Regions from separate parts of the Novosphingobium mangrovi genome, predicted to be linked through region 3. Evidence: predicted binding sites of a transcription regulator. Region 3 holds the regulator's gene; each other region holds the start of a gene.

Region 1 (4,092 bases), on a different contig from region 3:
CGAGGCGGTGCAGGAACTCGCGCTCCTCATGCGTCCGGGGCGCAAGGGCACGGGCGAGGTGATGGCGACGCTCAAGCTGGGCGATGGCCGTGACCAGCGGGTGCGGCTGGGTCGCGATTTTGCGCTCGACGGCGAATTCGCCGAGCAACTCGCCAGTGTCGAGGGGCTCTCGAACATCTCGCTGATCGCCCGCCAGGGCCCCGAGAGCGTGCGCCGCGCGGCCTGATTTGCGCGCTTCGTTTGAAACACGCACAAAGGCCCGGCACTCCCCATGGAATGCCGGGCCTTTTTTGCGTGTGAGGGCGCGGGGCCTTAGTTGTTGGCGGCGCCTTCGGCCGCGCTCTCGGCCGCATCGCCGATCTGCGAGGCCGCATTGCCGACATCCTGCGCCGCATCGGCAATGGCGTTGTCGCGCGCAACCTCGCTCGAGGAGGTCTGGCTGAAGAGGTAGAAGCCGCCGACAACCGCGACGAGCAGGATCAGCGCGATGACAAGGCCACTGCCGCCTGAGGACGACTTGCTCTCATGGATGACGGTGGTGTGGGTAGGCTGTGCCGCAGCCGGTTCGTCGGTGGTCGTGCGGCGCTCGTGGGTCACGTATTCATCTGCCATGGTTTCGCATCCCGTTGTTGTTTCGTGTTGCCGGGAATAACCAAGGATGCGCGCCTCCGGTTCCATGAACCGCAGATTACCGCGCGTTCAGCGGGGAGACGGAAGGTGCGGGACGGGAGCTCGTCGTGCCTCAGACCGCGAGGCGTAGCTGCTCGGGCTGGTCGGCCAGGACGTGGATCTGGAAATAGTACTTTTCGGTCGGCTGGCCGTTGGCGGTGAAATTGATGCGGACCTGCCGGGCGATGCCTTTCACGAAAATGCGCTGTCCCTTCAGGTGTTTGGCAATCTCATCCGGGTCATCGCTGCCGAACATGCGCCGTGCAGTGCGCATGGGAATGGAGACGGTCAGGCAGTTGCGGTCACGGTAGTCGCGCTCGGAGTTCAGGTAGATGTGGCCGCTTTGCGCGCCCACCGCGCGCACGGGCATCTCGAAGATCCCGGCAACGCCTGCTTTCGAGCCCAGATAGGAGGCGTAGGTGACCGCCTCGGTCGTGGAGAGGCAGCCCGGGGTGCAGGCTTGCGCGCGGCTCACCGAGGGTAGCCTAGCCTGGCCGTCCGGCGCTGGGGACGCGCCTGCAGCCTGGGCAAGACTGGCAAGAGCCAGCGCGAGGAGAGCGGCGTTCATGGATTTTCCTCCGGGAGCACGGTGGGCAATGCAAGTGCGCCATGAACGCACGGCACTTGTTATTAGGCAAGTGTATTGTGGCATGGGCGGTGTCTTCCTGATCATGCCCGGGCCTCTATAGCAAGCTCAGCTGCCCGTCGGGCGAGGGCGCGCGGAACTGGCTGCAATCGAGGTGGACGCCGGGAGGCCCAAGGCGGTGGCGCTTCATGGCAAGGCGGAAGCGGCTGCGCACGAGGTCGGCCCAGGGGCTCTGGGGCCGGAAGCGTTCGCCAAAGCGCGGATCGTTGTCGCGCCCGCCGCGCATTTCGCGGATGATCGCCATGACCTTGCCTGCGCGGTCGGGGAAATGGGCTTCGAGCCATTCGCGAAAGAGCGGGGCCACTTCGAGGGGCAGGCGCAGCATGATCCACATGGCCCCGCGCGAGCCCGCCTTCGCGGCTGCCTCGACCAGGCTTTCCAGTTCGTGGTCGGTGATTGCGGGGATGACCGGCGCGATCATGGCGTGGGCGGGAATACCTTGGGCATTCAGGGCCTCGAGCGCGGCAAAGCGTTTGGCAGGAGCTGCCGTGCGCGGTTCGAGCAGGCGCGAGAGGCGGGCATCGAGGCTGGTGACCGAGATCCCGACGCTGACAAGATCGCGCCGCGCCAGCTCGGCCAGCACGTCGCTGTCGGCAAGTATCCGGTCGGACTTGGTGACGAGGCTGACCGGGTGGCCGACCTCCAGACACAGTTCGAGGATGTCCCGGGTGATCCGGTAGCGCCGCTCGATCGGTTGGTAAGGATCGGTGTTGGTCCCCATCGCAATCGGCGCGACGCGGTAGTTCCGGCGAGCCAGCGTTTCGCGCAGCAGCCGGGCGGCATCGGGCTTGGCGAAGAGCCTGGTTTCGAAGTCCAGTCCCGGCGAGAGATCGTGGTAGGCATGGCTGGGCCGGGCAAAGCAGTAGATGCAGCCATGTTCGCATCCGTTGTACGCGTTGATCGAGCGGTCGAAGGGGATGTCGGGCGATTGGTTGAACGAGACGATTGTTCTGGGGTGCAACTCGGTGACGACCGTCGTGACCGAAGGGGGAGGGCCGTCGATCTGCTCTCGCTCGTCAAGCCAGTCGCCATCGCTCTCACTTTGCGTGAGATTGAAGCGCGTACTCGTCTGATTGCTGACCGCGCCGCGGCCCTTGATGGCTTCCATAATTGGAACATAACAGGAACACATGTGTCCGTCCATCCGTATGGCTTCAACAGTGCCCCCCAATTTGATGGCGGAAGTCAGACGAAGCACTTAACGTATTAGGATGTTTGCCCATTCCAGCTCCAAACGCGTCCGGCAAATGTTTGCCGATCAGTTCACTGCGGATGCCGAGGGCGCCCTTTACAGAAAGAGCCAGAAGGGTGCGCAATATCGCGTGAGCGAGGCGGAAAAGGAGGCATTCATAACGGCCTACTGCGCGCACATCCGGTACGCGAACTGGTCGATGATCATGGCGATTGTCCTCCTGTCAGTGCTGGTACCCTGGTTCAATCGGGGCAGGGACGTCTCCGAGTCCATGTTCGCGATCAGGATCGGAGTGTACGCGATCATGGTAGCATTCGTGGTGTTCTACTATTGGTCGTGGAATGCACCAGCTCGGGCGCTTCGGCATCGGACGCCGGAGCGTGCCGCATTGACGAGGGAGCAAGCGCGCGGGCTCGTGCTCTCAAAAATTACGTACCGAAAGCTGGCCTTGGTCGCCTCGATCGGCATGGGGCTGGTTTTGAAACATTCGCAGGAAACAGACCTATTTCAAAGTTGGGCGCTCGTCTGGCTCGCAATAGGCGGTGCCCTGGCTCTTGGTTCCGGTGTTCAGGCCTTTCGGAAATGGCGATGGGGTCAGCACCATTCCAGGCAGTAGACCGTCGCCAAGGAGTCCCGGCTCGCACAGGAAAACGGGCCCGCGGCCGAGGGTCTGGCGGCGGGCCCGGTAGGTGTCGGGAGAGAGAAAGGGGGAGGCTCTCCCGCGGGTCGGTCCGGATGCGTCAGGCGATGACGGTGGGCACTCCGCAGCGGACCTTGTTGACCTGTACGTCGGCGGCCCCGAGGCGGACGCCGAGCGCCTGCGTGAGAGAGAACACGGTTGCATCGAGTGTCGGGGCAATCGTGGACAGGGTATTGCCGACGATGTTGGTGACAGAGGAGAGGCTGAGCGAGAGGCCCAGGGTCTGGGCTTCGAGGTCGGTCTGCGCGATCAGCGAGGTCGCCAGCGACTGGGTGAGATCCTGCGTCGAGACGGTCTTGGTCACCTTGTCGCGAATGTCGGCAAAGGTGAAGAGGACCTCCTGCGGGCCGGTCGTGCCGCCCAGCGACACTTCCGATAGTGCGGTGACGCGCGCAATCAGCGGTACATTGACGAGCGTGGCCCGCGAAAGCGTGACCGGGCTCGAAAGGTCGCCCATGTCCTGCGCGTCGGGCCGCCCGATGCCGATGGTGCCGATGGCCGGGGTCACGCCAAGCCGCACACCGTCGCTATCGGGATCGCCGCTGCACTGGATATCGTCGAGCGTCGCCTCGGCCTGGGCGAGCTCGGTGTAGAGGGGGAGTTCGATGGATGGCAGCCAAGGGCTCCCCGTACCCACGCGCGCGGACACGAGCAGCCGGGCCTGGGCCGTGCGCAGGACGTAATCGCGCGCGCCAGTGATCGTCAGCCAGGGGGAATGCGCCAGTCCATAGCCGCGCACGAGGCGCACATGGACGCTGGAGAGCCCGGTGGCGGCCAGGTCCAGTTCGATGTCGAGCGTGTCGCCGTGCGAGAGTTCCAGTAGCATGCGCACCAGCGAGAAGGCATCGACCTCCACGCCCGCCGTGCCCGGATCGTAGTCAAGCG
Region 2 (4,092 bases), on a different contig from region 3:
GGGATCGAACTGGTCCACTGGCCGTAGATGCGCCGGTTTGCCGCATGAAGAATGGTGCACTTGCGGCGCGCACGGGTGATCGCAACGTAGGCAAGGCGGCGCTCTTCCTCGAGACTGGCCAGCCCGCCTTCGTCCAGCGAGCGCTGCGAGGGGAACACGCCGTCTTCCCAGCCGGGCAGGAACACGTTGTCGAATTCCAGCCCCTTGGCCGCGTGCATGGTCATGATCGTGACCTTCTCCTCATCATCGCGCGCGTCATTGTCCATGACGAGGCTGACGTGTTCGAGGAAATCGCCGAGGCTGTCGTACTCTTCCATCGCGCGGGCGAGCTCGACGAGGTTCTCAAGGCGTCCGCTGGCCTCGGGGGTGCGTTCGGCCTGGAGCGCGTCGGTGTAGCCACTCTCGTCGAGGGCGGTGCGGATGAGGTCGGCGGGGCCTTCCTCCTTCGCCATGTCGCGCCAGCGCGCGAAATCGCGCATCAGCGAAAGCAGCGTGTTGCGCGCACGGGCGGGCAATTCGTCGGTGTCGCAGATTTCAAGCGCGGCCTTGGCGAGCGGGATGCCGCGGCGACGGGCCAGGAGGTGCAGCTTTTCCAGGGCCTTGGCCCCGAGCCCGCGCTTGGGCGTGTTGTAGATGCGCTCAAACGCGAGGTCGTCTGCGGGCTGGGCAATGACGCGCAGATAGGCGAGGGCATCGCGAATTTCCGCGCGTTCGTAGAATCGGAAGCCGCCGACGATGCGGTACTTCATCCCGATCGAGATGAAGCGGTCCTCGAATTCGCGGGTCTGGTACTGCGCGCGCACGAGGATCGCGATCTGGTCGAGCGGGGCGCCTTCGCGTTCGAGGCGCTCGATCTCGTCGCCCACCCGGCGCGCTTCCTCCGGCGCGTCCCAGACGCCGACGACGTGGAGCTTGTCGCCGCCGTGACGCTCGGTCCAGAGCGTCTTGCCGAGACGCTGCGTGTTCTCGTCGATGAGGCCCGAAGCGGCGGCCAGGATCTGCGGTGTGGAGCGGTAATTCTGTTCGAGCCGGATCACCTTGGCGCCCGGAAAGTCCTTTTCAAAGCGCAGGATATTGGCAACCTCGGCGCCGCGCCAGGAGTAGATCGACTGGTCGTCGTCACCCACCACGCAGATGTTGCGGCGGTGCTGGGCGATCAGGCGCAGCCACAGGTACTGAACCTGGTTGGTGTCCTGGTACTCGTCCACCATGACGTACTTGAAGCGCTGCTGGTACTGTTCGAGCACGTCGCGATGCTCGCGCAGGATGTTGAGCATGTGGAGCAGAAGATCGCCGAAGTCGCAGGCGTTCACCGCCTTCAGGCGCTCCTGGTACATATGGTAGAAATGCTGGCCCTTGCCCTCGGCGTAGGCCTCATTCTCGCGCGCGTCGAGATCGCGCGGGTTGAGGCCGCGGTTCTTCCAGCGGTCGATACACCCGGCCAGTTGCTTGGCGGGCCAGCGCTTCTCGTCGATCCCCTCGGCCTGGATCAGCTGTTTGAGGAGGCGCAGCTGGTCGTCGGTGTCGATGATCGTGTAGTTCGATTCCAGGCCCACCAGTTCAGCATGGCGGCGCAGCATCTTGGCCGCGATGGCGTGGAAGGTGCCGAGCCAGGGCATGCCTTCGACCGCCGGGCCGACGAGCTGGCCGACGCGTTCGCGCATTTCGCGCGCGGCCTTGTTGGTGAAGGTCACGCACAGGATCTCGCTCGGCCAGGCGAGGCGGCTCTGAACGAGATAGGCGAGGCGCCGGGTGAGGGCGGAGGTCTTGCCCGTGCCTGCACCGGCCAGCATCAGCACCGGCCCTTCGGTCGTCAGGACGGCGTCGCGCTGGGGTTCGTTCAGTCCGGCGATGAGGGGATTGGACGCGTCGGCGCCTGCAGGATGAGCGGGCGCGGCGGGCAGCGGGGAATGGCTCTCGGTCACCCGTGAACAACTAGGGAACGGATTAACCCGGTGCAAGGTCGCTTCGTCGCCGTCGTGGAACAATTCCACCGGCCAATGCGTCGAAATGGAGTGATCGGCCCCGGGATGTGCGCCGGTCCGCCAGCGTCGGAAGGCGGCTGCGGGATGCGCACAGGGGGCTTTAAGTAATGGGAGTAAGATTATGAAGAAAGGTCTTATTGCTTGTGCCGCTGCGGCTGCGGTCCTGCCCCTTTGCGCTCAGGCGCAGAGCGCATCGGCATCCCCCGAGGTTGTCGAGAAGGACGCGCGTGGTGTGGCCGCGAAGGTGCGGGTCGAGGGCAAGGTCTATGACGTGTGCCGCGGTGAGGCCACTGACGGCTGCATCAATCCGCGCGAGGCTGGCCTCAACTTCGGCAACCGCCCGCTCGACCACTATCCCGAGGACAAGGGGTTGGAGGCGCCCGCTTCCTGATCCCACTCAGGCAATTTTAGCAAAAAGGGCGCCGGTACTTCCGGCGCCCTTTTTCGTTTCAGGCAAGTGCGTTGCAGCCTATTCCTCAGACCTTGCGCAAGATGTGAAGGCGGGCCTTGCCAACATCGCGGGTCGCCTCGACCTCGAAACCGCGCACCGAGACGCTTTCATCCCGGGCGGTCTCGATCGAGACCCAGGTCGCCTCGTTGATCCAGCCCAGACGCGCCAGCTTGTCGGCTGCCACCGCGCCCGCACCGGTGTCGTAGGGCGGGTCGAGCAGGACGAGATCGAGAGCCTCTTTCGCCGTTCCGAGCGAGAGCGCGGAGACCGGGCGCACGTCGCTGCGGTCCTGGGCCTTGAGGTTGGCGATGTTGCGACGGATCGCGCGGATCGCGGCGGCGTCCTGGTCGACGAAGAGGCAGTGGGCGGCCCCGCGCGAAAGCGCTTCGAGGCCGAGGGCACCCGAACCTGCGAAAAGGTCGGCCACCTTGAGCCCCTCGAAGGTGCCAAGGCGGCTTGCCAGCATCGAGAACAGCGTCTCGCGCGTGCGGTCGGCGGTGGGGCGGGTGGTGTCGCCCTCAGGGGTGGCGAGCTTGCGCCCGCGCCATTCGCCCGCGACGATGCGCAGGCCGGTCCGGGTGGCCGGTCCCTTCATCTCGTGGTCTCCCTCAGCCCTTCGCGCGGTCGATATCGCGGCGGAAGCGGTCGAGCACTTTCGCGTCGATCTCGACGGCGGCGCCCTTGGGCAGCTCGTCCAGAGCAAAGGGGCCGTAGCCGATGCGGATGAGGCGGCTGACCTTGAGGCCGAAGTGTTCGAGGACGCGGCGCACTTCGCGGTTCTTGCCCTCGGTGAGCGTCATCTCGATCCAGCGGTTGCGTCCGGCTCCGCGCTCCATGTTGGCGTCGATCTTACCGTAACGCACGCCGTCGATCTCGACGCCCTCGATCAGACTTTCCAGCTGTTCCTGGGTGATATCGCCGAAAGCGCGGGCGCGGTAGGTGCGTGGCACGCCGGTCGAGGGCAGTTCCAGCGCACGCTTGAACTCGCCATCGTTGGTGAGCAGCAGCAGGCCTTCGGTGTTGAAGTCGAGACGTCCCACCGGCATCACGCGGCCCGCATCCTTGGGCAGGGCGTTGCGCAGCGCGGCGTAGATCGTCGGGCGACCGGCCGGGTCGCGCTCGGCGGTGATGAGCCCGGCGGGCTTGTGGAAGGCGAACAGGCGCGTGGCGTCCGCTTCCTTCACCGGGTTGCCATCGACGGTGACGCCCGCAAGCGAGGTCAGCACGGTCGAGGGGGTCTCGACCAGCTCGTCGTTCAGCTTCACGCGGCCTTCGGCAATCATGCGCTCGGCCTCGCGGCGGCTCGCAACCCCGGCACGGGCGAGGAGCTTGGCGATGCGGTCGCCCTCGCGTGCAGGCAGGTTCGGATCCTTGGGCGTGGGACCGGCAGGCCTCGGCTTGCCGAAGCTGCGCGGGCGCGACCCGGCGCCGCCCTTGCGTTCGTTGAAAGGGCCGTCGCGGCGGGGCTCGTCGGAGGAGCGGCCACCCGAACGGGGGCCACGCGAAGGACCGCGCGCAGGGCTACGGCCTTCGGAGCGGCGCGAATCGGATCCGCGCGAATCGGATCCGCGCGAATCGGATCCGCGCGAATCGGATCCGTACGAGGAACCGCCGGATTTGCGAGGTGGTTTGGACATCCGCTGCCCCATACCTGTT
Region 3 (4,092 bases):
ACCGGCGGAGATCGGTGAGGGCAGTCTCATCCAGTTCGAGGCGCGGATCATGCCGCCGGCAGCGCCCCTGCTCCCGGGTGGTTATAATTTTGCAAGAACGGCCTGGTTTGCCGGGCTCGCCGGTTCGGGAACGATCTTGAAGCCCGTGACCGTCCTGGAGCCAGCGGCAGGAGGGGAAGCGCCTTTGGCGCGCATTCGGCGCGGACTGGCTGGCCATGTTCGCGAGCAGGTCGATGAGCAGGCGGCTGGCATTGCCGTGGCGCTCGTCACGGGGGATCGAGGGGGCATCACGGCAGACGATGCGCAGGCCATGCGAGATTCCGGCCTGGCGCACCTGTTGGCCATAAGCGGGCTCCACGTGACGGCCGTAATCGGCCTGATCTACGTTCTGTCCGTTCGGGCGCTCGCATTGTGGCCCGCCTTGGCCCTGCGGGTTCGCCTGCCGATGCTGGCTTCCGGGCTCGCGGCGCTCGGGGGGATTGGATATACACTGCTGACTGGCGCGCAGGTGCCGACGGTTCGTTCGTGTATCGCGGCGCTGCTCGTGCTTGGCGCCCTGGCACTGGGCCGTGAGGCGTTGTCCTTGCGCATTCTGGCGGTGGCGGCATTCGCCGTGATGCTTCTATGGCCTGAGGCCGTGGTGGGGCCGAGCTTCCAGATGAGCTTTGCCGCTGTCCTCGCCATCGTGGCCCTGTCGTCCTGCGCGCCCGTGCGCAATTTCCTGGGGCCGCGTGAAGAATCTCCTTGGATGCGCGGCGTGCGGTGGTTCGGCATGCTCATGCTGACCGGGCTCGTAATCGAGCTCGCCCTGATGCCGATTGCGCTGTTCCACTTTCACAAGGCCGGGCTCTACGGTTCATTGGCCAATCTCGTGGCAATCCCATTGACGACCTTTGTGATCATGCCCGGGGTCGTCCTGGCCCTGGCGGCCGATGTCGTGTCCCTTGGCGGGCCGCTCTGGGGCCTTGTGGGATGGACCATCAATGCGGTGCTGGGACTGGCGCATTGGGTCTCGGCGCAACCAGGGGCTGTGACGCTGGTGCCGGGCATGGGCGAGGCGGCTTTCTCGCTGTTTCTTGTCGGAGGTTTCTGGTTGGCGCTGTTGGTCGGAAAGGTGCGTCTGCTGGGCGTTGTTCCCTGCCTCGTGGGCTTTCTTGTTCTTTATAATCAGTCGCCGCCTGATCTGCTGATCGCCGGGGATGGCCGCAACGTAGGCGTTGTGGAGCGGACGGCCGGGCGTGATGCGCCAAGGCTGCTGCTGCTACGCAACACGCGTAGCGACTACGTGCGCGACAATTTCCAGGAGAATGCGGGGTTGCGAGGAGAGACGATCTATCTCCCCGATCATCCGGGCGCGCGTTGCAATGCCGATTTCTGTTCGATCACCTTGCAGATGCAGGCGCGCGCAGCCAACGTCCTGTTGTCGAGGAGCCGGGACATCGTGCCCGAGCGCGAACTGGCTGCCGCCTGCGACCGGGCTGACATCGTGATCTCGGATCGTTGGCTGCCGCGGGCATGCCGACCGCGCTGGTTCAAGGCCGATCGCGGCACGCTCAGCCAGACGGGAGGCCTGAGCGTCGATCTGTCCCGCGGCGTGGTGCGCAATGTCGCGCAGGGGCAGGGGATGCATGGATGGTGGCATGGACGCAAAGGCGAGATGTCCTTGCAGGACCTCATCCCGCCCATGCCCTCATCGATGTCTTCGGATCGATAGCGCGCGGGGCGCTGCGATCCGGTCGGCTCAGTGGAAGTAGCGGCGCAGGAGGCCTGCGAGCTTACCCTGCACCTTGATCTCGTCGGCCGCATAGATCTGCGGTTCATAGGCCGCGTTGGCCGGGTCAAGGCGGATCATGCCGTTTTCACGGCGCAGGTACTTGAGCGTCGCTTCCTCGCCGCGCACGAGGGCGACCACGATCTCGCCATCGTTGGCGATATCGGTGCGTTTCACCAAGGCAAAATCGCCATCAAGAATGCCTGCCTCGATCATCGAATCGCCGGAAACCTCCAGCGCGTAATGTTCACCCGCGCCCAGAAGCGCGGCGGGCACGGGAAGGATCGCCTGGTCTTCCAGCGCCTCGATCGGAACGCCCGCAGCGATGCGTCCGTGCAAGGGGATCTCGATCACATCGGCCGTCGGTGCGGGAGCGGCGGTTTCGGGCCTGGCGAAGGGCACGACGTTCGAGTTGGCGGCCGGAGCCGTTGTCTGGCCGCCTTCGTCGGCACGGCGCAGCACTTCGAGCGCGCGGGCGCGGTTGGGCAAGCGGCGAATGAAGCCGCGTTCCTCCAGCGCGGAGATCAGGCGGTGCACGCCCGACTTGGACTTGAGGTCCAGCGCGTCCTTCATCTCTTCGAAGCTGGGCGAAATGCCGGTTTCGTCAAGCCGGGTCTGGATGAACCGGAGCAATTCGTGCTGCTTGCGGGTCAACATGTTCGCTGCCTCTTTCCTGCGCCTGCCGCACACGGAAATTCGGCTTCCCGCGCATCAGCTGTTCTTCTGGATGTTCCACTTGTGAACATTCTGAGAACAATTAAGCAACAGAATTTCCCACGTCAAGCGATACCGCCGTTCTGGAGTATGTAGATGCGCACGTTTGCGCCAGAAGGTGTTTCCGATCCGTTCGCAGGACGGTCGATGAGGACGTTACTGCCCGCAAGAGCGCCCAGGGCCCCGCTGTCCTGCACGCGCACGGCTCGCACGCATTCCCCGTCCCAGGTGCCGCGCAGGAATTCGCGGCGTGCGCCGGTGGCCGGCAGGTCCCCGTCGAGACGGGTGGTGACAGCCATGGGCGCGGGATCGAGTGCGCCCATCAGACGGCGCAGCAGCGGGAGCAGGAAATGGTAGCCGGTAACGAGTGCGGAGACCGGATTTCCGGGCAATCCAATGATGATCTGGCGGCGCTGCGAGCGGGGGCGGGTGGCGACGAGGAGCGGCTTGCCCGGCTTGATCGCGATGCGCCAGAAGTCGAGCTTCGCGCCCCAGGCTTCGAGCGCGGGGCGGATGAGGTCGTGGTCGCCAACGGACGCGCCGCCGCTGGTGACGATGACGTCGGCATGGGCGGCCTCGTCAAAGGCGGATAGGAGCGCGTCGAGCGTGTCGCCGACCGGTCCGATGCGGCGTGTCTGGACCGCGAGCCCGGCGACCATTGCCTCCAGCATGGCGCCATTGCTGGCCGGGATCTGGTGCGTGGCGCAGTTCTCCGGATCGGAGGAAAGCTCATCGCCGCTGTCGATGATCGCGACCTGGGGCGCGCGGAAGACGGGCAGGTGCCTGTGTCCGGCCGAGACGGCGAGCGCGATCTGGGCGGGGCCGATGCGGGTTCCGGCGGGCAGAACCTCCTTGCCAGCTACGAAGTCCGAGCCGAGGCGGCGCACGTGGCGATCCTGCGGGCTGGGGCCTGTGCCGGTGAGCGTGAGTGCCGTGTCGCTGCGCGCGAGGTCTTCCTGCACGATGACCCCGGCGGCATCGCAGGGCAGCAGGGCGCCTGTGGAGATGCGCACGGCTTCACCGCGCGTCATGCTGCCTACGAAGGGGTGCCCGGCCGCGCTTTCGCCCACGATGGTCCAGGGGCCGGCAAGATCGCCATCGGTGACCGCATAGCCGTCCATTGCGGAAAGGTGCCCGGCGGGTTGGGTGCGGCGGGCGAGCAGTGGCTCGGCAAGGTAGCGGCCGATGGCGCCTGCCATGTCGACATGTTCGCGGCGCATCGGGTCGGCGAGCGCGAGGAGGCGGCGCTGCGCTTCTTCGAGCGGGATCGGGGGCGTCATGACGGGCACGTCGGGAGAAGGCGCGGTGCTCATACCCACCCTTCGGCTTTCCAGTGGCCCGACTTGCCGCCCTGCTTCTCGACGAGGCGGATGTCGGAGATGACCATGCCCTTATCGAGCGCCTTGGCCATGTCGTAGATGGTGACCAGCGCAATCGAGACGGCGGTGATGGCCTCCATCTCGATGCCGGTCTTTCCGGTGATCGAGGCGGTGGCGGTGGCGCGGATGGAGCCGGTGAACTCTTCCTCGTTCTCGAAGGTGAAATCGAGGTTCACCGCATCGAGGGGCAGGGGGTGGCACATCGGGATGAGATCGGCGGTCTTCTTG

Evidence for each region. The regulator LexA, encoded in region 3, represses DNA repair genes until DNA is damaged. The targets are predictions, from matches to a motif close to GTTCCNCNCTTGTTCT.
Region 1: a site for LexA is predicted at 2,428-2,443, ahead of MTR65_RS02285 (PA0069 family radical SAM protein). Genes of this name have one in related genera too.
Region 2: a site for LexA is predicted at 1,929-1,944, ahead of MTR65_RS02370 (ATP-dependent helicase). Genes of this name have one in related genera too.

The regions. Positions count from the first base shown of each region.
Region 1 covers NZ_JALHAT010000003.1:21,752-25,843, forward strand. The annotation lists gene dnaE (DNA polymerase III subunit alpha) at 1-226, shown strand, start outside; gene MTR65_RS02275 (hypothetical protein) at 313-612, opposite strand; gene MTR65_RS02280 (hypothetical protein) at 743-1,237, opposite strand; gene MTR65_RS02285 (PA0069 family radical SAM protein) at 1,353-2,423, opposite strand; gene MTR65_RS02290 (hypothetical protein) at 2,527-3,123, shown strand; gene MTR65_RS02295 (pilus assembly protein TadG-related protein) at 3,248-4,092, opposite strand, start outside.
Region 2 covers NZ_JALHAT010000003.1:41,725-45,816, forward strand. The annotation lists gene MTR65_RS02370 (ATP-dependent helicase) at 1-1,904, opposite strand, end outside; gene MTR65_RS02375 (hypothetical protein) at 2,107-2,376, shown strand; gene rsmD (16S rRNA (guanine(966)-N(2))-methyltransferase RsmD) at 2,462-3,031, opposite strand; gene MTR65_RS02385 (pseudouridine synthase) at 3,045-4,073, opposite strand.
Region 3 covers NZ_JALHAT010000005.1:108,037-112,128, forward strand. The annotation lists gene MTR65_RS05695 (ComEC/Rec2 family competence protein) at 1-1,714, shown strand, start outside; gene lexA (transcriptional repressor LexA) at 1,742-2,428, opposite strand; gene MTR65_RS05705 (molybdopterin molybdotransferase MoeA) at 2,551-3,798, opposite strand; gene moaC (cyclic pyranopterin monophosphate synthase MoaC) at 3,795-4,092, opposite strand, start outside.